One region of the Nonomuraea sp. NPDC049028 genome, then DNA from elsewhere that is predicted to be linked to it. Evidence: riboswitches for the same ligand, from Rfam matches in the RefSeq annotation. Region 1 holds a riboswitch; the other holds the start of a gene.
What was found. Region 1 has a riboswitch for S-adenosylmethionine ahead of thrC (threonine synthase). Riboswitches for the same ligand answer to the same signal wherever they lie in the genome.
Positions count from the first base shown of each region.

Region 2: it holds a riboswitch for S-adenosylmethionine, as region 1 does, so the genes downstream of both, ACGFJ2_RS20880 (aminotransferase class V-fold PLP-dependent enzyme) here and thrC (threonine synthase) in region 1, are expected to answer to the same signal.

Region 1 covers NZ_JBICTR010000029.1:19,533-34,943, forward strand. Annotated here, with positions in the region: gene ACGFJ2_RS58305 (ABC transporter permease) at 1-704, shown strand, start outside; gene ACGFJ2_RS58310 (ABC transporter permease) at 697-1,635, shown strand; gene ACGFJ2_RS58315 (ABC transporter ATP-binding protein) at 1,649-2,686, shown strand; gene ACGFJ2_RS58320 (dipeptide ABC transporter ATP-binding protein) at 2,670-3,686, shown strand; gene ACGFJ2_RS58325 (lipid-transfer protein) at 3,755-4,939, opposite strand; gene ACGFJ2_RS58330 (Zn-ribbon domain-containing OB-fold protein) at 4,936-5,340, opposite strand; gene ACGFJ2_RS58335 (S8 family serine peptidase) at 5,367-6,734, opposite strand; gene ACGFJ2_RS58340 (hypothetical protein) at 6,731-7,789, opposite strand; gene ACGFJ2_RS58345 (SAM-dependent chlorinase/fluorinase) at 7,960-8,766, opposite strand; gene ACGFJ2_RS58350 (DUF3263 domain-containing protein) at 8,884-9,186, shown strand; gene otsB (trehalose-phosphatase) at 9,241-10,065, shown strand; gene ACGFJ2_RS58360 (hypothetical protein) at 10,129-10,701, shown strand; gene ACGFJ2_RS58365 (MFS transporter) at 10,744-11,907, opposite strand; gene ACGFJ2_RS58370 (trehalose-6-phosphate synthase) at 11,909-13,333, opposite strand; gene ACGFJ2_RS58375 (RNA polymerase sigma factor) at 13,365-13,919, shown strand; SAM riboswitch class I at 13,999-14,140, shown strand; gene thrC (threonine synthase) at 14,154-15,386, shown strand; gene ACGFJ2_RS58385 (MoaD/ThiS family protein) at 15,410-15,411, shown strand, end outside.
Region 2 covers NZ_JBICTR010000005.1:273,587-288,997, reverse strand. Annotated here, with positions in the region: gene ACGFJ2_RS20890 (cytochrome P450) at 65-1,255, opposite strand; gene ACGFJ2_RS20885 (TerC family protein) at 1,265-1,990, opposite strand; SAM riboswitch class IV at 2,093-2,208, shown strand; gene ACGFJ2_RS20880 (aminotransferase class V-fold PLP-dependent enzyme) at 2,251-3,537, shown strand; gene ACGFJ2_RS20875 (DoxX family protein) at 3,620-4,219, opposite strand; gene ACGFJ2_RS20870 (NADH-quinone oxidoreductase subunit D) at 4,340-5,485, shown strand; gene ACGFJ2_RS20865 (acyltransferase) at 5,482-6,588, shown strand; gene ACGFJ2_RS20860 (DUF3180 domain-containing protein) at 6,643-7,098, opposite strand; gene folK (2-amino-4-hydroxy-6-hydroxymethyldihydropteridine diphosphokinase) at 7,095-7,598, opposite strand; gene folB (dihydroneopterin aldolase) at 7,664-8,029, opposite strand; gene ACGFJ2_RS20845 (nuclear transport factor 2 family protein) at 8,019-8,462, opposite strand; gene folP (dihydropteroate synthase) at 8,459-9,265, opposite strand; gene folE (GTP cyclohydrolase I FolE) at 9,453-10,031, opposite strand; gene ftsH (ATP-dependent zinc metalloprotease FtsH) at 10,028-12,025, opposite strand; gene hpt (hypoxanthine phosphoribosyltransferase) at 12,251-12,802, opposite strand; gene tilS (tRNA lysidine(34) synthetase TilS) at 12,813-13,805, opposite strand; gene ACGFJ2_RS20815 (zinc-dependent metalloprotease) at 13,812-14,888, opposite strand; gene dacB (D-alanyl-D-alanine carboxypeptidase/D-alanyl-D-alanine-endopeptidase) at 14,935-15,411, opposite strand, start outside.

The DNA of each region.
Region 1 (15,411 bases):
AGACCTTCGCCGGAGTGCCCGTGACCCAACTGATGGCCGGAAAGTTCCAGGTCACTCTGAACCTGGCGCTCGTCGCCCTCATCATGGAGGCGATCGCCGGCATCCTGCTCGGTCTGTGGGCCGCGCTGCGCCGCGGCCGGGCGATCGACACCATGATCCTCGCCTCGACGCTGCTGCTCATCTCCGTTCCGCCGCTGGTGACCGGCTTCGTGCTCCAGCTGTGGCTGGGCGTGTGGCTCAAGCAGCAGGTGGGATTCGAGATCTTCCCGATCGCGGGCATCACCGCGGGGTTCAAGGCGTACTTGCTGCCCGGATTCGTCCTGGCGGGGTCGGGGATCGCGTACCTCACCCGGCTCACAAGGACGAGCCTGGTGGAGACGCTGAGATCCGACTACATACGAACAGCGACTGCCAAGGGAATGCCGAGACGAAGAGTCATCGGCCGGCACGGGCTGCGCAACGCGCTGATCCCGCTGGTCACCTACCTGGGCGCCGACGTCGGCACGCTCATGGGAGGTGCGGTGATCACCGAGACCATCTTCAACATCCCGGGCATCGGCCTTCAGATCTACCAGGGTGTATATCTGAGGGAGCAACCCATTGTCGTAGGTATCGTGACGATTCTGGTGCTGGTCTACATCTTGGCGAACCTGCTTGTCGACCTGCTGTACGCCGTGCTCGACCCGAGGATCCGCTATGAGTAATGACCCACAGCTAGGACCTGTGCAGACCGTGACCGCGCCACCTCCTCAGGCCAAGCCCAAGCGGCAGGACAAGCCCGCAAGCCTGTGGAGCGACGCGCTCTACGACCTGCGGCGCAGGCCGATGTTCATCGTCTCGGTCGGGATCATCCTGATCCTGCTGGTCATGTCGATCTGGCCGTCGCTGTTCGCCTCGATCAACCCGTTCGATCCCAAGACCTGCGAACTGGCCACGGCGCGGCAGGGACCGAGCGCGGGCCACATCTTCGGCAAGGACAACCTCGGCTGCGACGTGTACGCCAGGACGATCTACGGCGCGCGCAACTCGATCGTCATCGGCATCACCACCATGATCGTCACGGCGGTCGTCGGTGGTCTGCTCGGCCTGCTCGCGGGCGCTCGCGGCGGAGCCATCGACACGGTGTCCTCCAGGATCACGGAGGTCTTCTTCGCGATTCCGTGGATCCTCGGTTCGCTGCTCATCACGGCCACTTTCCGGGACGTCGACCTGGGCATCTGGATCGTGGTCATCGCGCTGGCGGTGCTGTCCTGGCCGATGACGTTCCGCATCATGCGGGCGGCGGTGATGACCGCCAGGAGTCAGGACTTCGTGCTCGCGGCGCGTGCGCTGGGTGCCGGACAGAGCCGGATCATGTTCAAGCACCTGCTGCCGAACGCGCTCGCCCCGGTGATCGTCGTCTCGACGATCAACCTCGGCGGGTTCATCGCGGCGGAGGCGGCGCTGTCGTTCCTGGGAGTCGGGATCCAGTCCCCGAACATCTCCTGGGGTCTGATGATCGCCGATGCTCGCAACCGGTTCCTGGAGGCGCCGCTGCCGCTGTTCTTCCCGGCGCTGTTCCTGAGCATCACGGTGCTCGCGTTCATCATGCTGGGCGACGCGGTGCGCGACGCCCTCGACCCGAAGCTCAGGTAGGAGGGGGGTTCAAGTGAGAAAGGCAACAACGGACACGTTGCCCGCCGAGGGAGGGCTGGGTAACGAACCGCTGCTCGCCATCGAGGACCTGCACGTGGAGTTCCACACCCGCCCGGGAATCGTGCGTGCGGTCAACGGGGTCAGCTACTCGCTCAGCCCCGGGGAGACCCTCGCCGTGCTGGGCGAGTCGGGCTCCGGCAAGTCGGTGACCGCCCAGGCGATCATGGGCATCCTCGACATGCCGCCGGCCCGCATCCCCAAGGGAGAGATCCGCTTCCACGGCACCGACCTGCTGAAGCTGTCGGACGAGGCGCGCACCCAGGTGCGCGGTCAGCGGATCGCCATGGTGTTCCAGGACGCGCTGTCCGCGCTCAACCCGGTCTTCACCGTGGGCTGGCAGATCAGCGAGATGTTCCGGGTGCATCGCGGCATGTCCAAGCGCGATGCCGTGAAGAAGTCCATCGAGCTCATGGACAGGGTCCGGATCCCGGCCGCCAAGCAGCGGGTGAACGACTACCCGCACCAGTTCTCCGGGGGCATGCGCCAGCGCATCATGATCGCCATGTCGATCGCGCTGGACCCCGAGGTGCTGATCGCGGACGAGCCGACCACCGCGCTCGACGTGACGGTTCAGGCCCAGATCATGGAGCTGCTCGCCGAACTCCAGCGAGAGAGCAACATGGGCATGATCCTGATCACGCACGACCTCGGCGTTGTCGCCGACGTCGCCGACAAGATCGCGGTCATGTACGGCGGGCGGATCGTCGAGAACGCCCTCGTGCACGACATCTACGCGAGCCCGGCCCACCCCTACACCAAGGGGCTGCTGGAGTCGATTCCCAGGGTCGACCAAAAGGGTCAGGACCTGTACGCGATCAAGGGCCTGCCGCCCAACCTGCTCGACATGCCGACCGGCTGCGCCTTCCACCCGCGGTGCCCGTATCGCCAGGACAACTGCGTGACGGACAACCCCCCGCTCTACGAGATCAGCGGCACGCGCAGCAGCGCCTGCCACTACTGGAGGGAGGTCCTCGATGGCGACCAAGGGTGAGCGCATTCTCGAAGTCCGCGACCTCGTCAAGCATTTCCCCCTGACCCAGGGCATCGTCCTCAAGCGGCAGATCGGCGCGATCAAGGCCGTGGACGGTGTCTCGTTCGACCTCGACAAGGGTGAGACGCTGGGCATCGTCGGCGAGTCGGGCTGTGGCAAGTCCACGCTGGCCAAGGTGCTGATGGCGCTGGAGCGGCCGACCTCCGGTTCGGTGAAGATCAAGGGCCGGGACATCGCCAAGGCCAGGGGTGGCGAGCTCAAGCGGATGCGGCGCAACATCCAGATGGTGATGCAGGATCCGTACACCTCCCTGAATCCCCGGATGACCGTCGGCGACATCATCGGCGAGCCGTTCGACATCCACACCGAGGTCGCCCCCAAGGGCGACCGCCGCCGCAAGGTGCAGGAGTTGCTGGAGGTCGTGGGGCTCAACCCCGACCACATCAACCGCTACCCGCACCAGTTCTCGGGCGGGCAGCGTCAGCGCATCGGCATCGCCCGCGGGCTGGCGCTCCAGCCGGAGATCATCGTCTGCGACGAGCCGGTCTCCGCGCTCGACGTGTCGATCCAGGCCCAGGTCATCAACCTGCTGGAGCGGCTGCAGAACGAGTTCGACCTGGCGTACATCTTCATCGCCCACGACCTGTCGGTGGTGCGCCACATCTCCGACCGGGTCGCGGTGATGTACCTGGGCAAGGTGGTCGAGCTCGGTAAGGACACCGAGATCTACGACAAGCCCGCCCATCCGTACACGCAGGCGCTGCTGTCGGCCGTGCCGGTCCCCGACCCCGAGGGCCGCGAGCAGCGTGAGCGGATCATCCTGCAGGGCGACCCGCCGTCGCCCGCCAACCCGCCGTCGGGCTGCCGCTTCCGCACCCGCTGCTGGAAGGCGCAGGAGATCTGTGCGGAGGAGGAGCCGCTGCTGCAGATCCGGCCGGGGACAGGCCACGAGAGCGCCTGTCACTTCGCCGAGACGCACGACGTGGTCCACGTCGGCTGACCGCCGATGCCAAGGCCCTCCGCGGGAGCTTCCCGCGGAGGGCCTTGGCGGTTGTAGGGCAGGCTGGGTCAGCGGGTGGCTATGACGGCCGAGCCGTGGCCGAACAGGCCCTGGTTGGCGGCCAGGCCGACCCTGGCGCCCTCGACCTGGCGCTCGCCCGCCCGGCCGCGCAACTGCCGGGTGAGCTCGCAGACCTGGGCGATGGCCTGGGCGGGGATGGCCTCGCCGAACGAGGCGAGCCCGCCTGACGGGTTCACCGGTACGCGCCCGCCGAGCGCGGTGTCGCCCGCCCGCAGCAGCTTGCCGGCCTCGCCTGGCGGGCAGAGACCCACGTCCTCGATCCAGTCCAGTTCGAGGGCCGTGGACAGGTCGTACACCTCGGCGAACGAGACGTCGCCCGGTCCGACGCCCGCCTCCTCGTAGGCGGCGTGCGCGATGGCGGCCCTGAAGGGGCGTTCCGGAGGGGGTACGGCGGCGGACGAGTCGGTCGCGAAGTTCGGCAGCTCCAGGACCGTGTTGGGGAACGTGGGCGTCACCGTCGAGACGGCGGCGATGCGCACCGGGTCGGCCACGCCCAGCCGGCGGGCGTACTCCGGCGAGGCCAGCACCAGCGCGGCACCGCCGTCCGAGGTCGCGCAGATGTCCATGAGGCGCAAGGGGTCGGCCACCATGGGCGAGGCCAGGACCTCCTCGGCCGTGACGACCTTGCGGTAGCGGGCCATCGGGTTCAGCGAACCGGCCAGGGAGTTCTTGACCTTGACGGCGGCGAAGTCGTCGGTGGTCTCGCCGTACAGGGCCAGCCGTCTACGGGCATAAAGCCCGAAATATGCGGGATTAGTGGCACCGAGCAGCCGGAACCGCAGCCAGTCGGGGTCGTCCGGACGGTCGCCGCCGACCGGCTTGAAGAAGCCCTTGGGTGTGGCGTCCGCGCCCACCACCAGCGCCACGTCACAGAGCCCCGCCATGATCCGCATGCGCGCGATGTCGATCGCCTGCGCCCCCGACGCGCACGCCGCGTAGCACGAGGCGATGCGGGCGCCGGACCAGCCGAGGGCCTGGGCGTAGGTGGATCCGGCGACGAACCCCGGATAGCCGTTCCTGATCGTGTCGGCGCCCACCAGGAACTGGACGTCGGTCCAGGCGATCCCGGCGTCCCGCAGCGCCTCCCGGGCCGCCGCCACGCCGTACTCCGCGAACGGTTTGCCCTGCTTGCCCCACGGGTGCATGCCCGTACCGAGCACCACGACGCTCACGACGCGCGCCCCCACATCCACACCAGGGGTCCGTCGGCCAGCGGGCCGTGGGTGAGCTCGACCTCCATGCCGACCTCCAGCTCGTCCGCCGTGAGGTCCTTGACCTGCCCCAGCACCACGATGCCCGCGCCGGTCAGTTCCACCGCCGCCAGCGTCACGGGCGTGTACGGCTCGGCGGCCACGAACGGCTCGGGCGGCGGGTAGGCGGCGCTCGTGTACGACCAGACGCGGCCGCGGCTCGGCAGCCTGGTCTCCTCCATGGACTCCCCGTCGCAGTGCGGGTTGCGGCAGAACCCGCGCTGCGGCGGGAAGCAGACCGTGCCGCACGCCGCGCACCGGGTGCCGATCAGGTGGGTGCCGGCGTCCTCGATGACGAACCAGCCGTCGATCGCAAGGCTCATAGGGAGGAGTATCACACAAGCGCTTGCTAGGTTACATCCCTCCCGCGCCACCGGTGCCGGACGAGCACCCGGCCCGACATGACCGCCGTCAGCAGCACCATGCCGAGCACCACCGGCAGCCGCGACGACGGCGCCTGGGACGCCGGCGGCCGGGAAACCGGGCCGTCGCCGAAGTAGCCACCGGTCCCCACACCGGCCCCGGCGGACGCGGCGGCGGGCCTCGCCAGGCGGTCGGCCGCGCGCAGGGCGAGCAGCGCGTTGGCCACCCCGTGCCCGTACGAGCGGTTGTACCCGTCGGCGGGCCGCCGCCTGGCGCCCTGCTCGATGGCCGTCCGCACGTGGTACGGCGAAAGGTCGGGGTACGTCGCCTTGATCAGCGCGGCGATGCCCGCCACCATGGCCGCGGCCGAGCTCGTCCCGTCGCCCACCACGTACGAGTCGGCGCCGTCGGCGGTCACGATGCCGGTCCCCGGCGCGACCACCGAAAGGTAGTCCTGGCGGTTGGAGAACGGCGCCACCTCCAGCCGCCGGTCGACCGCGCCCACGGCGATCACGCCGGGGTAGGCGGCGGGGAAGTTCTTCTTGTTGGTCGTGTCGCCGTCGTTGCCGGACGAGGCCACCAGGACGGCACCGCGGCTGATGGCGTACTGGACGGCCTCCTCCTCGGCGGCCGAGCCCTCCCAGGAGCCGCTGCCGCCGCCGAGCGACATGCTGATGACGTCGGCGCCGTGGTCGACCGCGTAGCGAATGCCTTTGGCGAGGGCGTCGCGGCCGCCGGCGTGCTGCTTCTGGCGGAGCGGGTCGCCGTTCTCCAGCGTGACCCTGACGGACAGGACGCGGGCGGCGGGGGCGACCCCGATGACACCGCTGTCCGCGTAACCGCCGCCCTCGGTGCCGGTCGATACTTTGCCAATCGCCGTCCCGCTTGCTGCGGGAGCCCTTGTTCCGTGGTCGCCCACCGCAGGGATGCCTACTGCGGCCCTGTGTGGTGCGGGGATGCGTGCTGTCCCGCCGTTCGCTGTCAGGCTGTTCACTGTCGGGGCGCTGTGGCCGTGGCCGGCGATGAGGCTGGCCATGGCGGTGCCGTGGTGGCCCCACAGGGCCGGTTCGCCGGCGTCGCCGGTCAGGTCGGGCCCGGCGACCACCGCGCCGGCCAGGTCGGGGTGGCGGGCGTTCACACCGGTGTCCAGTACGGCGACCAGCACGCCGGCGCCCCGGCTCAGCTTCCACGCCTCCGGCAGGCGCAGGGTGGCGAGCTGCCACTGTCCGGCGCGGGCCGCCGAGCCCACGTCATCCGAGGCGCTCGGTCCCGCCCCGGCCACCAGGACCCCCGCCGCCAGGGGCCCGGCCATCAGCAGGCCCACCGCCAGCGAGCCGGCCAGGGGCCTGATCATCTGGTCAGACTTCCGTACAGGGCCGTGGCCAGCCGGCGGGCGGTGTCACCGAGGCGTCTGGCGACGAGCTCGCCCGGCTGGTATGGCCGGCCGTCCGCGTACCCGGCGGCCGTCGCGACGACGTAGGCTTCGTTCGACGAGATCAACGCGCCGGTGACGTACTGCGACTCGCCGAACCGCTCGGCCGGCCCACCGGGAAAGGCCACCGGCCGCACGGTCGGCAACCGCCCCGCGATGGTCCCGGACCGGTCCCCCAGCCCATCACCCCGGCCGGCACCCGACCCCAGGCCCGCCAAGCGCCCGGTCCCGGTCTCGGGCCCGATTCCGGGCAAGCGTCCGGTGGCCGAGTCCGGCAGCCGGTCAGTGCCGGTCTCTGCCCCGACTCTCGGCAAGCGTCCGGTGGCCGGGTCTGGCAGTTGGTCGGTGTCGGTCTCTGGCGCCTCGCCGGGCAGACGTCCGGTACCGGTCTCGGGCCCGATTCCCGGCAAGCGTCCGGTGGCCGCCCCAGGCAGCTGGCCGGTGCCGGTCGCTCGCGATCTGCCGAGCGGACGGCCCGCGCCGGTGTCTGGCGTGCCGTCGGGCGGACCGCCGGTACCGGCCCCTGACGGCCCGTCGGGACGGCCGGTGGCGGTCGCTCGCGGCCCGCCGGACATACAGCCGGTGCCGGACTCTGGTGACCCGGTCGGCAGGCGGCCCGCGAGTGTCAGCGGGAGGTCGTCCGTCAGGCGGTCAAGAGGCCGGAGGGAGTCAGGGCCGGTCAGTACGGCGATGCCGACCGTCGCCACGAACGTCTGCGTGCTGTCCGCGTACGTGGCGCGTAAGGCCGTGACGCACCCGCGCAGCAGCCGCGCGACCCCGGGCTGGAAGGCCACCCGGCACGGCGACTCCGGGGCGACGCCGGCCAGGACATAGGTCACGCGGGCCCCAGAGGGGCTGGTGCCGGGTACGGAGCTCGGGAACACCCTGGCCACCGGCCACGCGTGCCAGCGCTCCGGCACGGGTGGCTCCGACGACGGCAGGGCCGCGGACAGCAGTGAGAGCAGCACAACAGACAAAGGGAACACGTGCACCTCGCGGGCAGGGGAGGGGTCGCCCGATGCCCGTGCATTCTGACACGCGATCGACGGTCCAATCTGACGCTTCGGTAAACAGACCGATACGCGGTGTAATTTCCTTTTGGCGGCTTTCGTCTCGCGGAGCGGGCGAGAGTCGCACATGGGCCTGGTCAGGGCGAGGGCGAGAGCCGCACGTGGGCGCCCGGTGGCAGGCCGAGGCGCTGGGCCGCGTCGCCCGAGTTGACGGCTATGGCGATCAGCCCGGCCGAGTCCGCGAAGGCCACCAGCTCGCCCGGCGGCACCGCCGCGAACGTCTCCCGGTACGGCAGCGCCAACTGCCTGCGCCCCAGCCAGACCCCGAGCGTGTCCCCGATCCGCACGCCCAGCGCCGCCAGGTCGCCCGCCGCGATCGACAGCTGGGTGTTGCCATAGCGGTCGACCGAAACCACCTCACCCTCGACGCACCCCTCGCGGAGCTTCGAGGTCGGCTCCGGCAGCGAAACCAGCCGCGAGAGCGGAACCTCGGGCCCCAGCTCGGCCGGTTTGAGCCCGCCGCACAGCCGCCCGGCCACCGGCGAGAACACGTCCCGCCCGTGGAAGGTCGGCGAGACCGGATGCAGGAAGTAGTCGGCGTTGCTGATCTCGTAGGCCGCCTCCGCCCCGCCGCTGGCGTGCATGGCCCACGACAGGAGCCCGTTGTCGGGGCCGATGAACACCCGCCCGCCCGCCTCCACGGCGACCGCCCGCCTGGCTCCGCCCGCGCCGGGGTCGACCGCCCCGATGTGTACGCCCTTCGGGAGATAGGGGATGGTTTGGGAGAGTATGGCGGCGCCGCGCCGTACATCGCCCGAGGGGATCAGGTGGCACACGTCGATCACCCTGGCCTCGGGGGCGATCCCGGCTATCACTCCATGACAGGCGGCCACATAGCCATCTTCGAGTCCGTAGTCGGTGAGAAGTGTGATGACTGAGGTCACATTTGGTGACTGTACGTCTCTCAATCCGCCGTGAACACCCGCACTCCGCACATTACGATTGGCACGGGCCCGCGTGCCCACGATGTGATCGTCGCGCGCCCTTCCGAGGAGGACACCATGGACACTGCGCCGGTCAGCGGTGACAGTGCTGCCCAGGAACCGTCCAGACGACCCCTCTCCGACCGCGATCTCGAACTCCTCGCCTTCGAACGCCAATGGCGGCGTTACGCGGGTGCGAAGGAGCAGGCCATCAAGGAGACCTTCGGGTTCTCCGCCACCCGCTACTACCAGCTTCTCGGTGAGCTGATCGATCGGCCGGAGGCGCTCCAGCAGGATCCGATGCTGGTCAAACGGCTGCGCCGGCTGCGTTCCACGCGCCAGCGCGAGCGCGCCGCCAGACGGTTTGGCATGCGCCCCTGACCTGCTGGGTAAGGCAGGCGCGTGAAGAACATCAGACAAACGGGATCACCCGGTATGGAAGCGATCCTGAAGGATCCGGCGGGAGCCGTGATCGGGCTCGACTTCGACGGCACCCTCGCGCCGATCGTGGCCGATCCCGCCTCCGCCAGGATTCATCCGGAAGCGCCGCCCGTACTCGCCGAGCTGGGCAGGTACGTCAATGCGGTGGCGATCGTGACCGGCCGGCCGGTGGCCACGGCTCTGCGGCTCGGGTCCGGCCTGGCTGACGCGCCGGGCTCAACCGACGCGTCCGGCCCGACCGACGCGCCCGGGTTGGCCGATGTGCCCGGCCTGGTGGTGCTGGGGCATTACGGGTTCGAGCGCTGGGAGGACGGCCGGGTCTCGGCGCCGCCGCCCCCGCCCGGCGTGCTCGAGGCCGAGGCCGAGCTGCAACTGCTGCTCGTCTCCCTCGGCGTGAAAGGCGTGGCGATCGAGGACAAGGGCCGGGCGGTCGCCGTGCACACCCGACGCAGCGCCGACCCCGAGGGCACGCTGGAGGCCCTGCGTGAGCCGCTGGCCGCACTGGCGAAGAAGCACGGGCTGGTCGTCGAGCCCGGCCGGCTGGTGCTCGAACTGCGGCCGCCGGGCATGGACAAAGGGCACGCGCTCGGCCTGTTCCTGGCCGAGCGGGCGGCCAGGTCGGTCATGTTCGTCGGCGACGACCTGGGCGATCTGGCGGCCTTCGACGCGGTCAGGAACTCAGGGTTGCCGGGGGTGAACGTGTGCAGCGGCTCGGCCGAGGTGACCGCGCTGGCCGAGCGGGCCGACATCGTGGTGGACGGCCCCGACGGCGTGGTGGCCCTGCTGCGGGAGCTCGCGTCGGCTTTCAAGGGGCACTAATTCGCGCTAACTCGCCTACAAGTACGCAACCCGCGTGCAAGCGCGCGCCGGTACGGTCGCGGGATGTCGAAGAGATACCTCGCCGTGGCGGGCCTGTCCGTGGCCGCCGCCCTCCTCGTCCCGGCCGCCCCTGCCTCGGCGAGCACCGCGAACCATCCGCTCAAGCTGCGCCAAGGGCTGACGCTGTCCCTTCCGAGCTCATGGAAGGTGTACGGCAAGGGCGACTGGATCCATGTCGTCACCGGCAAGTGCGCCAAGCCCAAAGGGGAGTACTTCACGCCGGAGTGCCGCGGCTTCTGGGTGCTCGGGCCCGCGGCCATCAAGGTGGGTCACGAGCTCAATCCGTACACGCCCGACCGGCCCTTCTACTCGGCGACCGACGTGGAGCCCTGCCCGCTCAACCGCAAGTGGAGCCAGACGTTCAACGGCTCGGCGGCCAAGGGGCTGCGCCAGGTCGGGCCCGGCCACAAGGCGTACTACCGCGCGTGGAAGGGCACCTGCGTCACCGGGACGGGCAAGGCGCGGGCCGCCTTCGTCCAGCGGGAGTGGTACCTGCCCAAGAGCGGCGTCCTCGTCGTCGACTCATGGAACACCCCCGGCCTGCCCGGCGTACTCAAGCACGCGACCTGGCGATAAGCGTCCCCGGCCTGCTCAAGCACGCGACCTGGCGATAAGCGCTCAGGCGCGCGGCCTGGCGATGAGCACACCGCCGGCGGCCAGCCCGATGAGGACGGGGACCAGCAGGAACGCGTTCCAGGTGCCGAAGCCGTCGGCGAGCGCGCCGAGCGCGAGTGGGCCGAGGGCCATCGCGGACCCGGCCCAGATCGGCGCGGCCGCGCCGGCCCGGTCGGGCCGGTCGCCCGCGTGCGTGATCAGCGCGGCCAGCGCGAGCGGGAAGTGCAGGGACGCGCCGAGCCCGCTGAGCGCGAGACCCGCGTAGGACAGGACGGGCCAGGTGCTCAGCCAGAAGAGCAGCCAGCCCACCGCGGTGACCGCCAGCGCGCCCAGGAAGAGCCGCGCGGGTGGCAGGCGTAAGGCCAGGTACGCGCCGGCGAACCGGCCCGCTGCCAGCCCGGCCAGGAACGCGGTCAGCCCGGTGGCCGCCGCGGCCGCGCTCAGGCCGGTGCGCGCGGCGAACAGTTCGGCGGCCCATAAGTTGAACGAGAACTCCAGCGCCACGCAGCAGCACAGCACGCCGCCCGCCACGAAGAAGCGCCACCCGGGCGGCGTCGGCCGTTCGCCAACAAGCAGGGTCGCCGAGGTCGTTGCCGGGGTCCAGACCCGCGCCATCGTCACGACCAGCAGCGCGGTGAGCGCGGGGGTGAGGAGCAGCGCGGCCCGCCAGCCGAGCGCGGTCTGCGCGACCGCGCTGAGCAGGAAGGTCGCCGCCACGCCCGCCACGACGCCGACGGCGTTCGCCTCGCTCAGCGCGGCCGGGCCGGCCGGCCCGTGGTGCTCGCTGAGTGCGGCCATGGCGCTGTAGAGGGCGATCGAGCCGAAGCCGCCGGCCACGCCATAGCCGAGCAGGGTCAGGGGCAGCGCGGAGAACAGCACGATCAGGAGCACGCCCGCGTTCATCCCGGCCAGGCCGATCCAGGTGGTGGTCCGCCTGCCGTAGCGCCTGGTGAGGAGCGGGAGGGAGAGGCCGGCCAGGATCGTGCCCACGGCCATCGCGGTGCCGTGCAGGCCGGCGACCGTGCCGGAGGTGCGCTGCTGGAGGCGGAGGAGCGGCAGGGCCGCGCTCAGGCCGTAGATGAACGTGGCGAACGTACCGAGGATCAGGTAGATCAGCCAGGTCGGCCGGTCCCTGGTCAGCCGGGTGCTCTCTGAGATCGCCGACATGCTAGGCCAGCGCGTCCAGCTGGGCGGCGAACCACTTCTGCGGCGGGAGTGCGGTGGCCGCCGCCTCCAGCCGATCGCGGCGGTTCATGCGCTCCTCCTCGGGCATGACCAGCGCGTCGTGCAGCGCGACGGCCGTGCCGCTCACGTCGTAGGGGTTGACCAGGAGCGCGTGCGGGCCCAGCTCGGCCGCCGCGCCCGCCTCGCGCGAGAGCACCAGCGCGGCGCGCGACGACAGGATCGGGCCCTCCTTGGCCACCAGGTTCATGCCGTCGCGGATCGGGTTGACCAGCAGCACGTCGGCCAGCCGGTAGGCGGCCAGCGAGCGCGGGTAGTCGTCGTTGACGTTGAGTATCAGCGGGTCCCAGTCCTCGGTGCCGAACTCGTCCTCGATCTCCTGGGCGCAGCGCTGCACCGAGGCGGTGTATTCGCGGTATTCGGGCAGGTCGTGCCGGCTGGGATAGGCGAACGCCAGATGCACCACCCGGCCGTGCCACTCCGGATGGGCGAGCAGGAACTCCCGGTAGGCCACCAGCCCGCGGACGATGTTCTTGGACAGCTCGGTGCGGTCGATGCGGACGATCAGCCGGCGGTCGCCGACCTGCTCCTTGATCGCGGCGATGTTGGACTCGACGTCGGGCTCGTGGGCCCGTGCCCACAGCGCCTCGCCGTCGACGCCGAGGCCGTGCACGCCGATGCGGGTGGTCCTGCCCTCGTGGGTGACCGTACGGCCGGCCCGGTCGACCTCCGCGCCGAGCAGGGCGCGGCAGCAGTCCATGAACGCCCCCGCCCAGCGTTCGGTGAGGAAGCCGGCGTGGTCGGCGCCCAGGATGCCTTCGAGCACCTCGCGCGCGACGTCGTCGGGCAGCAGCGAGAAGTATTCGGGCGGCGCCCACGGCGTGTGGCTGAAGTGCGCGATGCGCAGGTCGGGCCGCTCGGCGCGGAGCATCGCCGGGGTCAGCGTGAGGTGGTAGTCCTGGACCATCACGCGGGCCTCGTGCCCGGCCTCCTCGGCCAGCGCCAGCGCGAACGCGCCGTTGTAGTCGCGGTAGGACTCCCACTCGCGCTCGAACCTGGTGCCGAACAGCGGCGCGTTGGGAATGTCGTAGAGCAGGTGGTTGACGAACCACAGCGTGGAGTTGGCCACGGCGTTGTAGGCGCGGTGGAAGGTGGCCGGCGGGATGTCGAGCATCCGCAGCGCGCCGGTGTCGTAGCCGGCCTGGTCGAGCCGGCCGCCGGGCGCCTGGCGTACGGCACCGCGGTCACCGTCGGACAAAGCAGCACAGACCCACAGCACGCCGTCGTCCTTCAGGACCCCGGAGAGCCCGGACACCAGGCCGCCACCGCCGCGCTTCATCGTCAGCACACCGTCGTCCGAGACGGTGAACGAGACGGGTCCTCTGTTAGAGGCGACCAGGACGCTGTTCATTAAAGCTCCCTCCGACCATAGGATCCCAGCTATGGCGCTTGATGACCTAACCGAGGAACTCGCCCGCTCCGCCGCTGCCGGAGATCATCGCGCACTGGGCGAGCTCCTGAGGCGGATCGAACCCGATGTTCTGCGCCATTGCGCCCGAATCCTGCCCTATCACCAGGATGCGGAAGAGGCCTCCCAGGACACTTTGCTGGCCGTGGCGCGCAACATCGGGCGCTTCGAGGGGCGGGCCAGGTTCAGCACCTGGCTGCACATCGTGACGGCCAACTGCGCCCGTACGACCTACCGCACGCTGAAGCGCCGCTCGGCCGAGCAGACCTCCGACGAGCTCCCCATGCAGAAGCCCGACGCGCGGCGGGTCAGCGTGATCGCCGGGTCGCGGCTCGACCTGCTCGACGCGATGGAGTCGCTGGAGGCCAGCAAGCCCGACCTGGCCCAGGCCCTGGTGCTGCGCGACATCGTGCAGCTCGACTACAACGAGGTCGCCGAGCAGCTCGGCATCCCGCTCGGCACCGCGAAATCCCGCATCCACCAGGCGCGCAAGTACGTGCAGGGCGTGCTGGGGGAAGATTACCGCTGAGACTGTACGTCTCGCTTCGTGAGACGGTTGGTGGCTTGACGCGCCTGGCCAGGTAGAGTCAGCTCAGACAACTGAATATTGCTCATCCAGAGGGGTGGAGGGACCGGCCCTGCGAAGCCCCGGCAACCCTCCCGGATTCAGACTCGCGACAGGGCGAGGCCGACCGGGACAAGGTGCCAATTCCGGTCTGTGGTCAAGGTGGCCGCAGGCGAAGATGAGGGAAGGCCTCGCTTCATGTCGCACGACTTCGGACCCGCTGTCGCTCTCTCCTGCCGCGAGTGCGGCACCCGTTACGAACTCGGTCCCAGCTTCGCCTGCCTGGAGTGTTTCGGGCCGCTCGAAGCGGCCTACTCCTTCGGTGACGTCACCCGGAAGGACATCGAGTCCGGCCCCGCCAACATCTGGCGCTACCGCTCACTGCTCCCCGTGCCCGTCGACGTCGCCACCAAGCCGAACATGAACCCCGGCTGGACCAAGCTCGTCAAGGCCGGCAACCTCGGCCGCGCGCTGGGCATCAAGTCCCTGTACGTCAAGGACGACTCGGGCAATCCCACCCACTCCTTCAAGGACCGGGTGGTGGCCATCGCCGTCGAGGCGGCGCGTAACTTCGGGTTCCACACCCTTTCCTGCTCCTCCACCGGCAACCTCGCGGGCGCGGTCACGGCCGCCGCCGCAAGGGCCGGGCTCGACGCGTGCGTGTTCATCCCCGCCGGGCTGGAGCAGGCCAAGATCGCCATGGCTCGCGTGTTCGGCGGCCGGCTGGTCGCCATCGAGGGCTCGTACGACGAGGTCAACCGGTTCTGCTCCGAGCTCATCGGCGACCCGCTGGGCGACAAGTGGGGCTTCGTCAACGTCAACCTGCGGCCCTACTACGCCGAAGGCTCCAAGACGCTCGCCTACGAGATCGCCGAGCAGCTCGGCTGGCGGCTGCCCGAGCAGATCATCATCCCGGTGGCCTCCGGCTCCCAGCTCACCAAGATCGACAAGGGCTTCAAGGAGCTGATCGCGCTCGGCCTGGTCGAGGACCGGCCTTACAAGATCTTCGCCGCGCAGGCCAAGGGCTGCTCTCCCGTGTCGACCGCGTACAAGGCCGGCCACGACGTGGTTCAGCCGGTCAAGCCCGACACCATCGCCAAGTCGCTGGCCATCGGCAACCCCGCCGACGGCCCGTACGTGCTCGACATCGCCCGCCGCACCGGCGGGGCGGTGGAGGACGTCACGGACCCCGAGATCGTCGCCGCCATCAAGCTGCTGGCCTCTACGGAGGGCATCTTCGCCGAGACGGCCGGCGGCGTCACCGTGGGAGTGCTGAAGAAGCTCGTCGAGACCGGGCAGCTCGACCCGGAGGCCGAGACCGTGGTGCTCAACACCGGCGACGGGCTCAAGACGCTCGACGCCGTCGCCGACGACGCCCAGCCCACGGCAGTGATCCGGCCCTCGCTCGACGCGTTCCGCGCGGCTGTCTGACAACCAGGAAAGGCAAGTTAATCAT
Region 2 (15,411 bases), on a different contig from region 1:
GGCTGCTTCCGCTCCCCCGGAGGGGGTTCCTGCCTAGGGACCCCAGCCACGACGGACGGCCGCGCTAACCCGTCGTCAGGTCGAGGGACTTCAGGCCGCGGATGACGTAGCCCGGCTTCCATTCCGGCTCGCTGGCGAGTTCCAGCTTCGGCGCCCGCTCCAGCAGGGCGCCGAACGACTCGATCAGCTCGATGCGGGCCAGCGGCGCGCCCAGGCAGAAGTGGATCCCCGCCCCGAAGGAGATGTGCGGGTTGTCCGGCCGTCCCACGTCGAGCCGGTCAGGGTCGGCGAACACCGTCTCATCGCGGTTGGCCGAGCCGAACAGCAGCGCGACCTCGGCCCCGCGCGGGATCTCGACCCCGTGCACCTCGATGTCCTCCAGGACCCACCGCTCGAACATCTGCAGCGGCGTGTCCCAGCGCATCAGCTCCTCGACGGCCGTGGGCAGCAGGCTCCGGTCCTCGCGCAGGCGTACCAGCTCGGCGGGGTTCCTGAACAGGGACCACCAGCCGTTGCCCGTCACGTTCACGGTCGCCTCGTGTCCGGCGTTGAGCAGCAGCACGCACGTACCGACCAGCTCGTCCTCGGTGAGCTCCTCGATCGCCGCGAGCGCGCTGATCAGGTCGTCGCCCGGCCGTACGGCACGCTCGCGGGCCAGGTCCGCGAGGTAGGCGGCGAACTCCGCCGCCGCCTTGGCGGCCAGGTGCTGCGACTCCATGCTCGGGTTCAGCTCGTACATCCGGCAGATGTCGGCCGACCAGGGGCGCAGCAGGTGCCGGTCCGCCTCGGGTACGCCGAGCATCTCCGCGATGACGGTCACCGGCAGCGGCTCGGCCACCTCGGCGATCAGGTCGCCGCCGCCCTTCTCGACGAACGCCCCGACCAGCCCCTCGGCGATGGCCCTGACCCGGGGGCGCAGCGACTCGACCATGCGCGGGGTGAACGCCTTGGAGACCAGCCGGCGCAGCCTGGTGTGCACCGGCGGCTCGACGTCGAGCATGCCGGCCCTGGTCACCCGCCAGAACGGCTCTTGGAACGCCGGCTCCTCCGGCCTGCCGAACTCCTCGTGCGTGGCCACGTGGAGGTAGGAACGGCCCAGCCGGCGGTCTCTGAGCAGCGCGTTCACGTCCGCGTGCCGGGAGATCAGCCACTGCCCCGTCGGCTCGAAGTAGCTGACGGGGGCGTCACGCCTCAGCTCCGCGTACGCGCCGTAGGGGTAGGCAACAAAATCCGGATTCCAGGGATCGAAGCGCACTTTTTCATCTTATGAGGAGGCTTGCTTGGCGTGCCTGCTCCGCATCCGGATGTTGAGCAGCTCCACGATCACCGAGAACGCCATCGCGAAGTAGATGTAGCCCTTGGAGATGTGCTGGCCGAGCCCCTCGGCGATGAGCACCACCCCGATCAGCACCAGGAACGCCAGAGCCAGCATCTTGATGCTCGGATGCTTGTCCACGAACCTGCTGATCGGCCCGGACGCGAACAGCATGACCAGCACCGCCACGATCACCGCGGCGATCATCACGCCGAGCTCGTCCACCATGCCCACGGCGGTGATCACCGAGTCGAGCGAGAACACCACGTCCAGCACCATGATCTGCACGATCACCGAGGCGAACGAGGTGACGGCCCGTCCCTTGCCGCCCTCCTCCTTCAGTTCCATGCTGTGCCCGATCTCGGTGACGCTCTTGGCCAGCAGGAACAGGCCGCCCAGCAGCAGGATCAGGTCGCGCCCCGATATCCCGTGGCCGAAGACCTCGAACAATGGCGTGGTCAGCCGGACCACCCACGACAGCGCCAGCAGCAGGAGCAGCCGGCTGATCAGCGCCGCGGCCAGGCCCATGACGCGGGCCCGGTCGCGCTGCTCCGGCGGCAGCTTCCCGGCCAGGATGGAGATGAAGATGATGTTGTCGATACCGAGAACGATCTCTAGTGCGACCAGGGTGAAAAACCCGATCCAGATCTGAGGGTCGGCCACCCAGTCCAGCATTAGGTACTCCTCACAGCAGGGGTTTCAGTTACCAACGAGGCAGGGGCCGCATAAGTTCGCGGTTGCGATTCATGGCCGGGTGTCGGTTATAGTGCGGATGTAGGTCATGAGTGCCAGCGCACAGCCCCGGCTTGCTGGCCGGCAACCCTCGCGTCCGCGGCGGGGTGCCCCGGGTGAAGACCTGGTCCGCCACGAGGTGTGGTGGGCAAGCGCGGGCTCGCTGGGTGTTCCGGGGGTCCGATGGCCCCAGGAGGTTCGCCGTGTCCACGTTGACGATCTTCAGCTCCCTGCCCGCTCAGGCCACCGACGCGCCGGCTGCCGAGCGCGCCCGTCCGATCCCCGCCGTACTGGGCGCCGATCTGGAAGTACCGGTCAAGGGCGGCAGGCTGGTGACGTACGCCAACCTCGACTACGCGGCGAGCGCCCCCTGTCTGGAGCCGGTCAGTGCCGCCGTCACCGCCGCGCTCCCGGCCTACTCCAGCGTGCACCGCGGCGCGGGCTACGCCTCCCAGCTCACCACCGCCCGCTACGAGCAGGCCCGCCACACGGTCAGGGCCTTCGTCGGCGCCCGGCCCGACGACGCCGTGATCTTCACCCGCAACACCACCGACGCGACGAACCTGCTGGCCCGCTGCCTGCCTGAGGGCACGACCGCGGTCGTGTTCGACACCGAGCACCACGCCTCCCTGCTGCCCTGGAAGCGGTCCGTACGGCTGGCGCCGCCCGCCTTCCCCGGCGAGGCCGTCCGCGCCGCCGACGAGGCGCTGGCCGGGATCGACGGCCCCAAGCTGCTCGTGGTCACCGCCGCCTCGAACGTCACCGGCGAGCTCTGGCCCATCGCCGCCCTGGCGCACATCGCGCACCGCCACGGAGCCCGCATCCTGGTGGACGCCGCCCAGCTGGTGCCGCACCGGCGGCTCAACCTGACCGCGCTCGACCTCGACTACGTCGCCTTCTCCGGGCACAAGCTCTACGCGCCCTTCGGGGCCGGGGTGCTGGTCGGCCGCCGTGACTGGCTCTCCTCCGGCGAGCCGTACCTCAAGGGCGGCGGCGCCGTACGCTCCGTCGACGAGGACATCGAGTGGCACGAGGACGCCGAACCGCGTCACGAGGCGGGCACCCCGAACGTCCTGGGCGCCATCGCCGTGGCCGCCGCCTGCGACGCGCTCAGCGCGACCGGCTGGACCGAGCTGGTGCGCGAGGAGGAGCGGCTCATCGCCCGGCTCCGGTCCGGCCTGGCCGCGATCGAGGGCGTGCGCGAGCTGTCGCTCTGGGGGCCGGACCAGCCGCGCGTGGGCATCGTCTCGTTCGTCGTGGACGGGCACTCGGCGCGCGAGGTGGCCGAGGCGCTGTCGGGTGAGTACGGCATCGGCGTGCGTGACGGCAAGTTCTGCGCGCACCCGTTCGTCCGGCACTTGCTCGGCACCGCGGACGGCGGCTGCGAGGACGACACGGCCTCCGCGGTCCGCGCCTCGATCGGCATCGGCACCACGGAGGAGCACGTGGACCGCCTCGTAGACGCCCTCCGCGACCTCGCCGCCCGCTGAGGTCACGGACGCGGCACGACAGCCGCCGCGTCGCCGCCCGCTGAGGTCGCGCGATGGCGAACCTTCGCGCGGCGGGTTGAGGTCAGGCGCTCGGTGAACGTCCGCGTGACGGCTCGTCGGCGACGACGTCATCGACGTTCCGCATGTCACCGCCCCGGGCGGTCGGTGGCACCGGCCTGGGGGCGGTGTCCGCCTCCGATGGGGCCTCCGGCCTGATGGAGGTGGCCGGCGCGTGGCCGGCGAGATCCTGCTCGGCCGCGCGACGCTCGGCGCGCCGCCGGTAGCTGTTGTGCAGGATGCCGTCGATGCCGAGCCGGCCGCCGCCCACAGCCACGAGCAGCAGGCAGGCCACGGCCAGCGCGCCGGCGAGCTCCCAGCCGCCGTTCTGGATCAGGACGCCGTGGGCGCCGTGGACGAAGATGATCGCGCCCAGCATGTCGACCACCAGCCCGAGGGCCGCCAGCCGGACCAGCAGGCCGATGATGAGCAGGACCCCGCCGACGGTCTCGACGAGAATGGCGAACCCGGCCGAGAGCCACGGCAGCGGTATTCCCATCTGGTTGAAGGCGGCGGCCGTGACCGGTACCCCGATCTGCATCTTCTGCCACCCGTGGGTCACGAAGATCACGCCGATCGCCACCCGCGAGATCAGAGCGGCAAGATCGAAAAGAATTCTTTGCACGGTTTTCTCCCCCCGTTCCCGATGTTCCTCCCCGGTCCAGTGGGCGGAATGCGCCGATATAGGGTTCCTTGACCTCTTCCTGTGCTGGATCACCACGACTGCCGGTGGCAGCATTGCCATATGACGGAACGCGTGGTCGGGATCGGCGTCGGGGCGAAAGAGCTGGCCACCGAGGACATGATCCTCAACATCGGCCCACAGCACCCGTCGACGCACGGGGTGCTCAGGCTGCGGCTCACCCTCGACGGCGAGCGCATCGCCACGGCCGAGCCGATCATCGGTTATATGCACCGGGGCGCGGAGAAGCTGTTCGAGGTCCGCGACTACCGGCAGATCATCATGCTGGCCAACAGGCACGACTGGCTGGCCGGGTTCGCCAACGAACTGGGCGTGGTGCTGGCCGCCGAGCGCATGCTGGGCATGGAGGTGCCGGTACGGGCCGTGTGGGCGCGTACGCTGCTGGCCGAGCTCAACCGGGTGCTGAGCCACCTGATGTTCCTCGGCTCGTACCCGCTGGAGCTGGGCGCGATCACCCCCATCTTCTACGCCTTCAACGAGCGCGAGCGCATCCAGGCCGTGATGGAGGAGATCTCCGGCGGCCGGATGCACTACATGTTCAACCGGGTCGGCGGGCTGAAGGAGGACCTGCCGTACGGCTGGCTGGACCGGGTGTCGGAGACCGTCGCCGAGACCCGGCGCCGGGTGCCCGACATCGAGAATCTCATCCTCAACAACGAGATCTTCCTGGCCCGTACCAAGGGTGTCGGCGTCCTGACCCGCGAGCAGATCCTGCAGTACGGCGTGAGCGGCCCCATCGCCCGCGCCTCCGGCGTCGACCTCGACCTGCGGCGCGACCAGCCGTACCTGGCCTATCCCGAGCTGCCGGTGAAGGTGGTCACGCGCGGCGCGGGCGACTGCCACGCCCGCTTCGAGATCCTGCTCGACCAGCTCAGAGTCTCGCTGGACCTGGCCGACGCGTGCGTCGACCGGCTGCGCTCGCTGCCGCCGGGTCCCATCAACCAGCGGCTGCCCAAGGTGCTCAAGGTGCCGGAGGGCCACACGTACGCCTGGACCGAGAACCCGCTCGGCATCAACGGCTACTACCTCGTGTCCAAGGGGGACAAGACTCCATGGCGGCTCAAGCTGCGCTCCGCGTCTTACAGCAACATCCAGGTGCTCCGGGAGATGCTGCCCGGGCATCTGGTGGCCGACATGGTGGCGATCCTCGGCTCGATGTTCTTCGTCGTGGGTGACATCGACAAGTGACCGACGTCGCGACTCCGCAGCGGGACAAATATGTCGACTGGCTGCGCGCTCTCAGTCTGATCGTGGTGGTGGTGTGGCACTGGGCGTTCACCATCCTGCAGTGGAAGCCCGAGGGCCCCGAACCGACCAGCCCGCTCGGCTTCACCTCGGGGCTGTGGATACTCACCTGGCTGCTTCAGGTGCTGCCGCTCTTCTTCTACGTCGGCGGCCACGTACACCTGCTGTCGTGGAGCCGCGCCCAGGCCCGCGGCATCGGCATCGGCCGGTTCGTCTGGCGGCGCATCCGCGCGCTGGCCGCCCCCGCGCTCGTGCTGTCGGGCGTGTGGCTCACCATCGGCGCGGTCGTGACCTGGGTGTTCCACGTCGAGTGGATGTGGCGAGTGGTGCTGCTCGTGCTCAGCCCGCTCTGGTTCCTCGGCGTCTACCTGGTGCTGATCGCGCTGCTGCCCGTGGCGTTGTGGCTGCACCGCCACTACGACGTGCTGGCGCTCATCTGGCTGGGCGGCGCCGCCCTGGTGATCGACGTGGTCCGCTTCCGGTACGGCGTCGAGTGGGTCGGCTGGCTGAACATGATCATCGTCTGGGGGCTGGCCCACCAGGCCGGCTTCTTCTACGACCGGATCGTCATCCTGCCCAGGCGCTATGACGTGGGGGTCCTGTGGACCGGACTGTTCGCCCTGTTCGGCCTGGTCTACTCGGGCATCTACCCGGGCTCGATGGTCGGGGTGCCGGGTGACAAGTGGTCGAACATGGCGCCGCCCACCTTCGTCATCGTGGCGCTGCTGCTCTTCCAGATCGGCCTGGTGGAGGTGTTGCGGCCGTCGATGGAGCGCGTCCTGGAGAAGCCCGGGTGGCGCCGGGTCAACGGCACCATCAACCGCTACGCCCTGCCGCTGTTCCTCTTCCACACCACAGGGATGGCGATCGCGCTGGGTCTGCTGTGGTGGTTCTTCGGCACGCTCGGCGGCGAGGTGCCACCGGACCTCAGATGGTGGCTGGAACGCCCGCTCGCCATCCTGGGCCCGCTGATCTGCACCCTCCCGGTCATCTACCTCTTCGGCCGCAAGCGGGCTCCTGCCGAACAAGTGCCGGACAAGAGTTGACCATGGCCGCTAGCTTGAGCCCATGACGTCCGACATCGAGCACGCTGTCACGCTCTACCTGGGCCGCTGATCCTCCGGGTCCTTCGGGATGCGGCAGGCGTGTTCCAGGAAGAGGGCGGCGCAGATCAGCACCACGAACGCCAGCAGCGAGCCCACCGCGATGAAGAACTCGAACCGCGGCGTCTCCCTGGTGAACAGCTGGACCGTGTGCAGGACGAACCCACCGAAGACACCCGCGAACACCGCACCCACATAGGCCGATGCCTTGCCCAAGGCCGCCAGCCGGGCCACCGCCAGCGGCTCGACCGGCTTGGTGTCAGGTTTGCGGTCGATCCGGGCCTTCGTCACCCATCCGCTGTAGGCCTCTCCGAGGGCCAGCAGCAGGACGGTGGGGATGGCGGTCCACGGCACGATGGGCAGGTCGGCGTAGAACTCCCTGACCACCATCCAGGCGACCAGCGCCACGACGACGATGATGCCGACCAGCAGGCCGGGGCGAGTGGGCCTCAATCCGGGCTCTGCAGCTTGAGGTCAGCACGCAGCCGTACGCCGCTCTGGTCGAGGTCCGTGAGCAGGTCGGCGACCTGGCCCTGGCCGGGCAGCACGCCGTCGGGGTCCACGTCCGCCCACGGGACCAGGACGAAGGCCCGCTCGTGCGCGAGCGGGTGCGGCAGCGTCAGGTCGGGATCGTCGGAGACCGTGTCACCCACGACGATCAGGTCGATGTCGAGCGTGCGCGGACCCCAGCGTTCCTTGCGCTCCCGCCCGAAGGCGTTCTCGACGCCCTGCGCCCGCTCCAGCAGCGCCTGCGGTTGGAGCGAGGTCTCGGCGATGACGATCGCGTTGAGGTAGGGGCGCTGCCCGGCGGGACCGCCGACCGGGTCGGTCTCATAGACGGGCGAGCTCGCGACGAACTCCAGCCCCGGTGCGTCGAAAAGGGTGTCGATGGCGTCCTGCAAGGTCTGGAAGCGCCGTCCGAGATTGCTACCGAGAGACAGTACGACGTTCACGTGCTACTCCTCTCGCTCACCTACTGCTCACCACGTTCTGCTCACCACGTTCTGCTCACCAAAGTTCATTCGCGACTCCGATGGATGGTGACGACCACGTCGTCGAACGGCAGCGGGATCGGTGCCGCGGGCTTGTGCACACTCACCTCGACCGACTCCACCAGGCCGGCGGCCAGGCACACGTCGGCGAGGCGCTGCGCGAGCGTCTCGATCAGCTCGACCGGCTCGCCTTCCACCACGGCGACCAGCGCCTGGGCGAGCTCACCATAGTGGACCGTCTTGCCGAGGTCGTCGGAGGCGGCGGCGGGGGCGGTGTCGAGGAACAGCGTCGCGTCGACCACGAACTCCTGCCCGAGCTCACGCTCGGCCGCCAGCACGCCGTGCCGGCCCCGGGCCCGCAGGCCCTTCAGCGCGATGCGATCAGACCTCAAGCTCGCCTTCCTCCTCGTCATCGTCACCCTGGAGCACCGGCGAACCGTGATGCATCCACAGCCGCCAGCCCTGCGCCGTGCGCACGTAGACGTTACTGGCCACCACCTTGCCGGCGGCGAAGCTGGACTCGCCCTCCTCGCCGGCGGTGAGGATGTTCTCGACGCAGGTGAGCACGGCCACATCGCCCAGCACGGTGGTGTTGACGTCGGTCAGCACGAACTGGATGTAGGTGGTGTTGGCCATGATGAGCGCCCAGGAGCGCAGCACCTCGGACCGCCCCGAGAGCAGGGTCCAGCCCGGATGTACGCAGCTGACCTGCTCGTCGGCGGAGTCCTCGGCCCAGATCTCGGTCATCTTGTCGAGGTTGGCGTCCTCGATCGCGAGATAGAAGTCCTGGTTGACCGTCTCGATCGCGGCGGTGTCGACACTCATGTGTTGGCTCCGGGTCTCTTCCATGCGGCGGCCACGCGCACGGCATCGGCATTGGGACCTACTTCGTGCACTCGTACGCACCAGGCACCGGCGTGCGCGGCCAGCGCCGTCACGGCCACCGTGGCGTCGTCACTGCCGCTGAACGGGCGCGGCGTGCCGTCGGCGTCGGCGAGCAGCCGCCCCAGGAACCGCTTGCGCGAGGCCCCGATCAGCAGCGGATAGCCGAGCTCGGCCAGCTCCCCCATCCCGGCGAGCAACTCCCAGTTGTGCGCGGGGTTCTTGGCGAAGCCCAGCCCGGGGTCGAGCACGATCTGCTCCTCGGACACGCCCTCGGCCAGCACCAGGTCGACCCGCTTGGCGAGCTCCTCGCGCACCTCGGTCACGACGTCGTCGTAGACGGCCCGGCGGTCCATGTCATGGCTGTGGCCGCGCCAGTGCATGACCACATAGTCGACGCCGGTGGCGGCCACCACGCGCGGCATCTCGGGATCGGCCAGGCCGCCGCTCACGTCGTTGACCAGCCTCGCCCCCGCCTCCACCGCCGCCTTGGCGACCTCGGCCCGCATGGTGTCGACGCTGACCGCCACTCCCTCGGCGCTGAGCGCCCTGATCACTGGCACGACGCGGGCCAGCTCCTCGTCGAGCGGCACTCTGGCGGCGCCGGGGCGGGTGGACTCGCCACCCACGTCGACGATGTCGGCCCCCTCACCGACCAGCTCCAGTCCGTGCCGGATAGCGGCCGCCTCGTCGAACCACAGGCCCCCGTCGGAGAACGAGTCCGGCGTGACGTTGACCACGCCCATGACGAGGCACCGCGCCTCTGCTCCGACAACCATGCCCCAAGCCTAGGCGGTCGTGGTTGATGGGGTCTGTGGAGGGTGCCCACACACAAATAACAATCCGATCAGTGCCATAGGCCCGCTGACTGGTGCTTATCAGGGCAGCTGCCTATCGGTGCAGGGTCAGCGCCCCAGGCTGACCGGCTGGCGCTTATCGGTGCAGGATCAGCGCCATCGCCTCGGCGCGGGTCTTGTCGCTCGTACGGAAATCGCCGCGCACCGCCGAGGTCACCGTCTTCGCGCCCGGCTTGCGGACCCCGCGCATGGTCATGCAGAGGTGCTCACACTCCACCACCACGATCACCCCGCGCGGCTCCAGCACGCGCATCAGCGCGTCGGCGATCTGCGAGGTCATCCGCTCCTGCACCTGCGGGCGGCGGGCGAAGACGTCCACCAGGCGGGCCAGCTTGGACAGCCCGGTCACCTGGCCGCGCTCGTTGGGGATGTAGCCCACGTGGGCCACCCCGTGGAAGGGCACCAGGTGGTGCTCGCAGGTGGAGTAGACCTCGATGTCCCTGACGAGCACCATCTCGTCGTGGTCGACGTCGAAGACCTTGTTGAGCACGCCCTCCGGCGTCTGTCCGAGGCCGGAGAACTGCTCGGCGTAGGCCCGGGCCACCCGAGAGGGCGTGTCGAGCAGGCCGTCACGGTCGGGATCCTCGCCGATGGCGTAAAGGATCTCGCGGACGGCCTTCTCGATCCGGCCCAGGTCTACGTCTTGCGAACTCACGCACTGTCTCCAGAGGGCAGCGCGTCCTGGTGACTGGCGGCGGCGAGCGAGCCGTTGGCCGACTGCTCCTTCGGGGTCAGGATCGGCGGGCGGTCCGAGGGGAGCCGCTTGCCGTAGCCCGCGTAGGACGGGCGGTGCTCCTTGACCACGACCGGGGCGAAGACCTCCAGCACCTGGTCGCGGGAGAGCGTCTCCTTCTCCATGAGCTGCAGCACCAGGTTGTCGAGCACGTCGCGGTATTCGACCAGGATGTCCCACGCCTGGTCGTGCGCCGTCTCGATCATTCGGCGGACCTCCTCGTCGATCGTCGAAGCGATCTTCTCGGAGTAGTCGCGCTCGTGACCCATCTCGCGGCCCAGGAAGACCTCGGCCTGGCCGGAGCCGAACTTACGGGCACCGAGCTGCTCGCTCATGCCGTATTCGGTCACCATGCGGCGGGCGACCGCCGTGGCCTTCTCGATGTCGTTGGAGGCGCCGGTGGTGGGCTCGTGGAAGACGAGCTCCTCCGCCGCGCGACCGCCGATGAGCATCGCGAGCTGGTCCATCATCTCGGACCTGGTGGCCAGGAACTTGTCCTCCATCGGCAGCGTCATGGTGTAACCCAGGGCGCGGCCACGGGACAGGATCGTGATCTTGTGGACCGGGTCGGAGTTGGGTAGCGCGTGCGCCACCAACGCGTGACCGCCCTCGTGGTAGGCGATCATCTTCTTTTCCTTGTCGGACATGACCCGCGACTTGCGCTCGGGTCCTGCCATGACGCGGTCGATCGACTCCTCGAGGATGTCCATCGAGATCAGCTTCTTGTCGGCGCGCGCGGTGAGCAGCGCCGCCTCGTTGATCACGTTGGCCAGGTCGGCGCCGGTGAACCCGGGCGTGCGACGGGCGATGACGTCGAGGTCGACCGCCGGCTCGAACGGCTTGCCGCGACCGTGGACCCTGAGGATGCCCTTGCGGCCCTCCAGGTCGGGGCGGTCGACGGTGACCTGCCGGTCGAATCGGCCCGGACGCAGCAGCGCCGGGTCGAGGATGTCGGGCCGGTTGGTCGCGGCGATGAGGATCACGCCGCCCTTGACGTCGAAGCCGTCCATCTCGACGAGCAGCTGATTGAGCGTCTGCTCGCGCTCGTCGTGACCGCCGCCCAGGCCCGCGCCGCGGTGCCGGCCGACGGCGTCGATCTCGTCGATGAAGATGATCGCCGGCGCGTTGGCCTTGGCCTGCTCGAACAGGTCGCGGACCCGCGAGGCGCCGACGCCGACGAACATCTCGACGAAGTCGGAGCCGGAGATCGAGTAGAACGGCACGCCGGCCTCACCCGCGACCGCGCGGGCGAGCAGCGTCTTGCCGGTGCCGGGCGGGCCGTACAGCAGCACGCCCTTGGGGATCTTCGCCCCGATCGCCTGGAACTTGGCCGGGGCCTGCAGGAACTCCTTGATCTCCTGGAGCTCCTCGATGGCCTCGTCGGCGCCCGCGACGTCGGAGAAGGTGGTCTTGGGGGTGTCCTTGGTGATCAGCTTCGCCTTGGACTTGCCGAAGCTCATGACCCGTGAGCCGCCGCCCTGCATCTGGTTCATGATGAACAGGAAGATGAGGACGATGAAGACGATCGGCAGGAAGCTCACCAGGATGCTGACCAGGAAGTTCTCCTGGGGCACCTCGGTGGTGAAGCTCTTGGTCGTGCCCGCCTGAACCTGCGCCTGCAGCTCTTCGGTCAGCTTCGGCCCGTAGCCGGCGACCCAGTCAGACTGGATCATGTTGGTCGCCGTGTCACCCGGCCTGACCGTGATCGGCTTGATCAGCGTCAGCTCGATGCGCTGATCCTTGTCGACAATCTTGGCGTTGCTTACATTGCCGGTGCGAATCTGCTGGAGGACTGTGGACGTGTCGGCCTGCTTGAAATTGCCGCCGCCGCTCCAGAGCTGGGTGACGAGCAGGAGCAGCACGACGATGCCCAGGATCCACAGCAGTGGCCCACGTGTAAATCGCTTGAGATCCATCCGATGCGGAACCCCTTGCGGGCCCGTCCCTTCCTGACCATGGCCTGGAACCCCGGGAATTCCCGGGGCCGCGGCATCCGACGCCGCGACTTCTGACTACCCGAAGGGGACGCTTGGTCACCCTCCCGGAGTCAGAAGGTACACCGGGGAAGCGCGCGGAGGGACCGCCCGCTACACCGGTCTTGCCCTACCAACGTACGTCAGGTGGCGCGGTGTTCCCGGCGGCTACTTGTAAACATGGGGAGCCAAGGTGCCGATGAAGGGGAGATTGCGGTAACGCTCCGCGTAGTCGAGGCCATAACCAATGACGAACTCGTTGGGGATGTCGAAGCCGACGTACTTGACGTCGATCGGCACCTTTACCGCGTCGGGCTTGCGCAAAGCGGCGCAGATCTCCAGCGAGGCCGGGTTGCGCGACTTGAGGTTTTCCAGCAGCCAGTGAAGGGTCAGCCCCGAGTCGATGATGTCCTCGACGATCAGCACGTGGCGGCCCATGATGTCGGTGTCGAGGTCCTTCAGCACCCGCACGACACCGGACGATTTGGTGCCCGCGCCGTAGGACGACACGGCCATCCAGTCCATCTGGACGGGCACGTGCAACGCCCTGGCCAGGTCGGCCATCACCATGACCGCGCCCTTCAACACGCCCACGAGCAGGAGCTCCGTGCCCGCGTAGTCGGCGTCGATCCGCCCGGCAAGCTCTTTCACCTTGGCCTGGAGCTCGTCCTGAGGAATCAGGACTTTCTCGAGGTCCTTGCCCATATCGGCAGCGTCCACCTGTGGTTCCTTACGGGATGGGACTGATGGCGAGTATCAGGGTGTCATACCGCCGCACAGCGGCCAGACCCCCGGGTAGATCCACGGCCTTCTGCCCGCGCCACGCCGTGATGAGCCGGTCGACGGCACGCACGTGGGTCGCGGAGAGGGCTCCGGACGGCGTTCCCGCCGCGATGGCCGCCCGCCGCAGGACCCGCCGCCTGACGGCGCCTGGGAGGCGTTCCAGTTCGGGTACGGACAGCGTCACCGAACCGGCGATATCGCTTAGAGCGCAATTCTGATATGCCGTGTCGGCCCATTCGTCAAGGGCGTCGGCGTCGTCCCGGGCCAGATCGGCGGTCCTGGCGAGCGCGTCGGCCACGCCGGGCCCCAGCTCCGACTCCAGCAGCGGGAGCACCCTGGTCCTTACCCGTACGCGGGTGTAGCGGGGATCCTCGTTGTGCGGATCGTCCCAAGGGCTGAGGCCGAGCGCCGCGCACGCGGCGACGGTGGTGGCACGGGAGAGGGACAGCAGCGGCCTGCGGTAGCGGCCGGTCACCGGGGCCATGCCGGACAGCGATCTGAGCCCGCTACCCCTGGCCAGGCCGAGCAGCACGGTCTCGGCCTGGTCATCCCTGGTGTGGCCGAGCAGCACGGTCGCGGCCTGGAGCCGGTCGGCCGCCTCGGCGAGCGCGGCGTAGCGGGCGTCTCTGGCCGCCGCCTCCGGGCCGCCGGACGTGCCGACGTCGACGGTGAGGATCTCGGCCTGGTCGAGGCCCAGGGCCGGGGCCAGCGCGGCCACCGTCTCGGCACGGGCGGCGGAACCCTCCTGGAGCTGGTGGTCCACCGTCAGCAACCCGGCCTTCAGGCCCGCGCGCGGCGCGACGAAGCCGAGCGCGGCGGCGAGCGCGAGGGAGTCGGCTCCCCCGCTGCACGCCGCCAGCACGAGCGCGCCGTCACCGATGTCAGCCAGCGCCTCGCGGACGGCCCTTCGGACGTCCGCGACGGCCGGGTGCGGGCCCATGACGAGTCAGGCGGGCAGGGCGTTGCTGCCGATGACGCGGCGTACCCAGGCGCTGGGGTCGGTGATCTCGGGTGTCGTCGGCAGGGTCTCGGGCGAGGTCCAGACGCGGTTGAAGCCGTCCATGCCGACCTGGTCCACCACCGCGCGGACGAAGGCCGAGCCCTCGGCGTACTGCTTCATCTTGACCTCGATGCCCAGCAGCCGGCGGACCGTACGGTCGAGGCGCGAGCCGCCCTCGCGGCGATGGGCGAACTTGGCGCGAATGTCGGCCACCGACGGCACCACCGAAGGGCCGACGGCGTCCATGACGTAGTCGCCGTGCCCTTCGACCAGCGTCATCACGGCCGTGAGCCGGTCGAGGATCTCCTTCTGGCCGGGCGACTGGATGGCGTCGATGAGGTTGCCCTCGCCGCCGCGCACCACGTCGGCCACCGTGTCGGCAGCGCTGCGCAGCCGCTCCAGCAGCGTGCCCAGATCGAGGTCGGAGGCCAGCAGGAACTCGGTCATCTGCGAACGGATGTATTCGCGCAGCCACGGCACCCCGGTGAACTGCACGCGGTGCGTCTCCTCATGCAGGCACACCCAGAGGCGGAAGTCGTGCGGGTCGACGTTCATCTCGCGCTCGGCGTGCACGATGTTGGGCGCGACCAGGGTCAGACGCCCGGCCGGCTCGCGGCCCGTCGGGTCCGGCGGCAGGAACAGCTCATACTGGCCGAGCACCCGCGAGGCGAGGAAGGCGAGCACCGCGCCCACCTCGACGCCGGTGATGCGGGAGCCCACGGCCGTGACGATCGCCGGCGGCGGGTTGGCCCCGGCGCCGACCCGCTCGGTGAGCGGTTCGAGCACCACACGGAAGCCCTCGACGTTGGCCTTGATCCAGCCGGGACGGTCGACGATGGTCGCCGCCTGCGGCGCGGTCTCAGTGTGAATCTTGGTGAACTCGCGTACGTGCCCTTCGGCCTCACGCGACAGCGCACGGAGCTCGGTGACGGCCTGCCTGGCCTCCTCCCGGCTCACCTGAGGACCGGGGCGCACCAGGCGCGTGCCGGTCGTGACGGCCAGATCCCAGTCGATCACCTGCATACCGTCCACCGTACGTGGTTCTCTTCTCGCCCGCGAAGACCTGCCCTCATGACCTTGCGACGATGGCCGCGAGTCTGTCCAGTACTGGCTCGGCGGTGCTCGGGACGCGATCGGCCAGGAAGGCGAAGGTGACCAGCCGCCCTTCCTTGGTGGTGGCCATGCCAGCGAGGGTGTTGACGTTGTTGAGGGTGCCGGTCTTGGCGCGTACGAGGCCGACCTGGCCCTTGCTGTCGCCGCCCGTGAAGCGTCTGCCGTTGCCCAGGGTGCCGGAGAATCCGGCGATCGGCATGCCGGAGGCGATCGGGTGCAGGTCGGGGTGGGACGCGGCGGAGGCGACCGCGATGACCCGGGCCATCGCGTCGGCGCTGATGCGGTTGCGCGCGGACAGGCCGCTGCCGTCGAAGACCTGTACGCCCTTGGCCGCGCCGAGCCGTTGCAGCACCCCGACCACCGCCTTGGTCGCGCCCTCGAAGGACGCCGGCTGCCCTTCCTTGATGGCGATGTGCCTGGCCAGCGCCTCGGC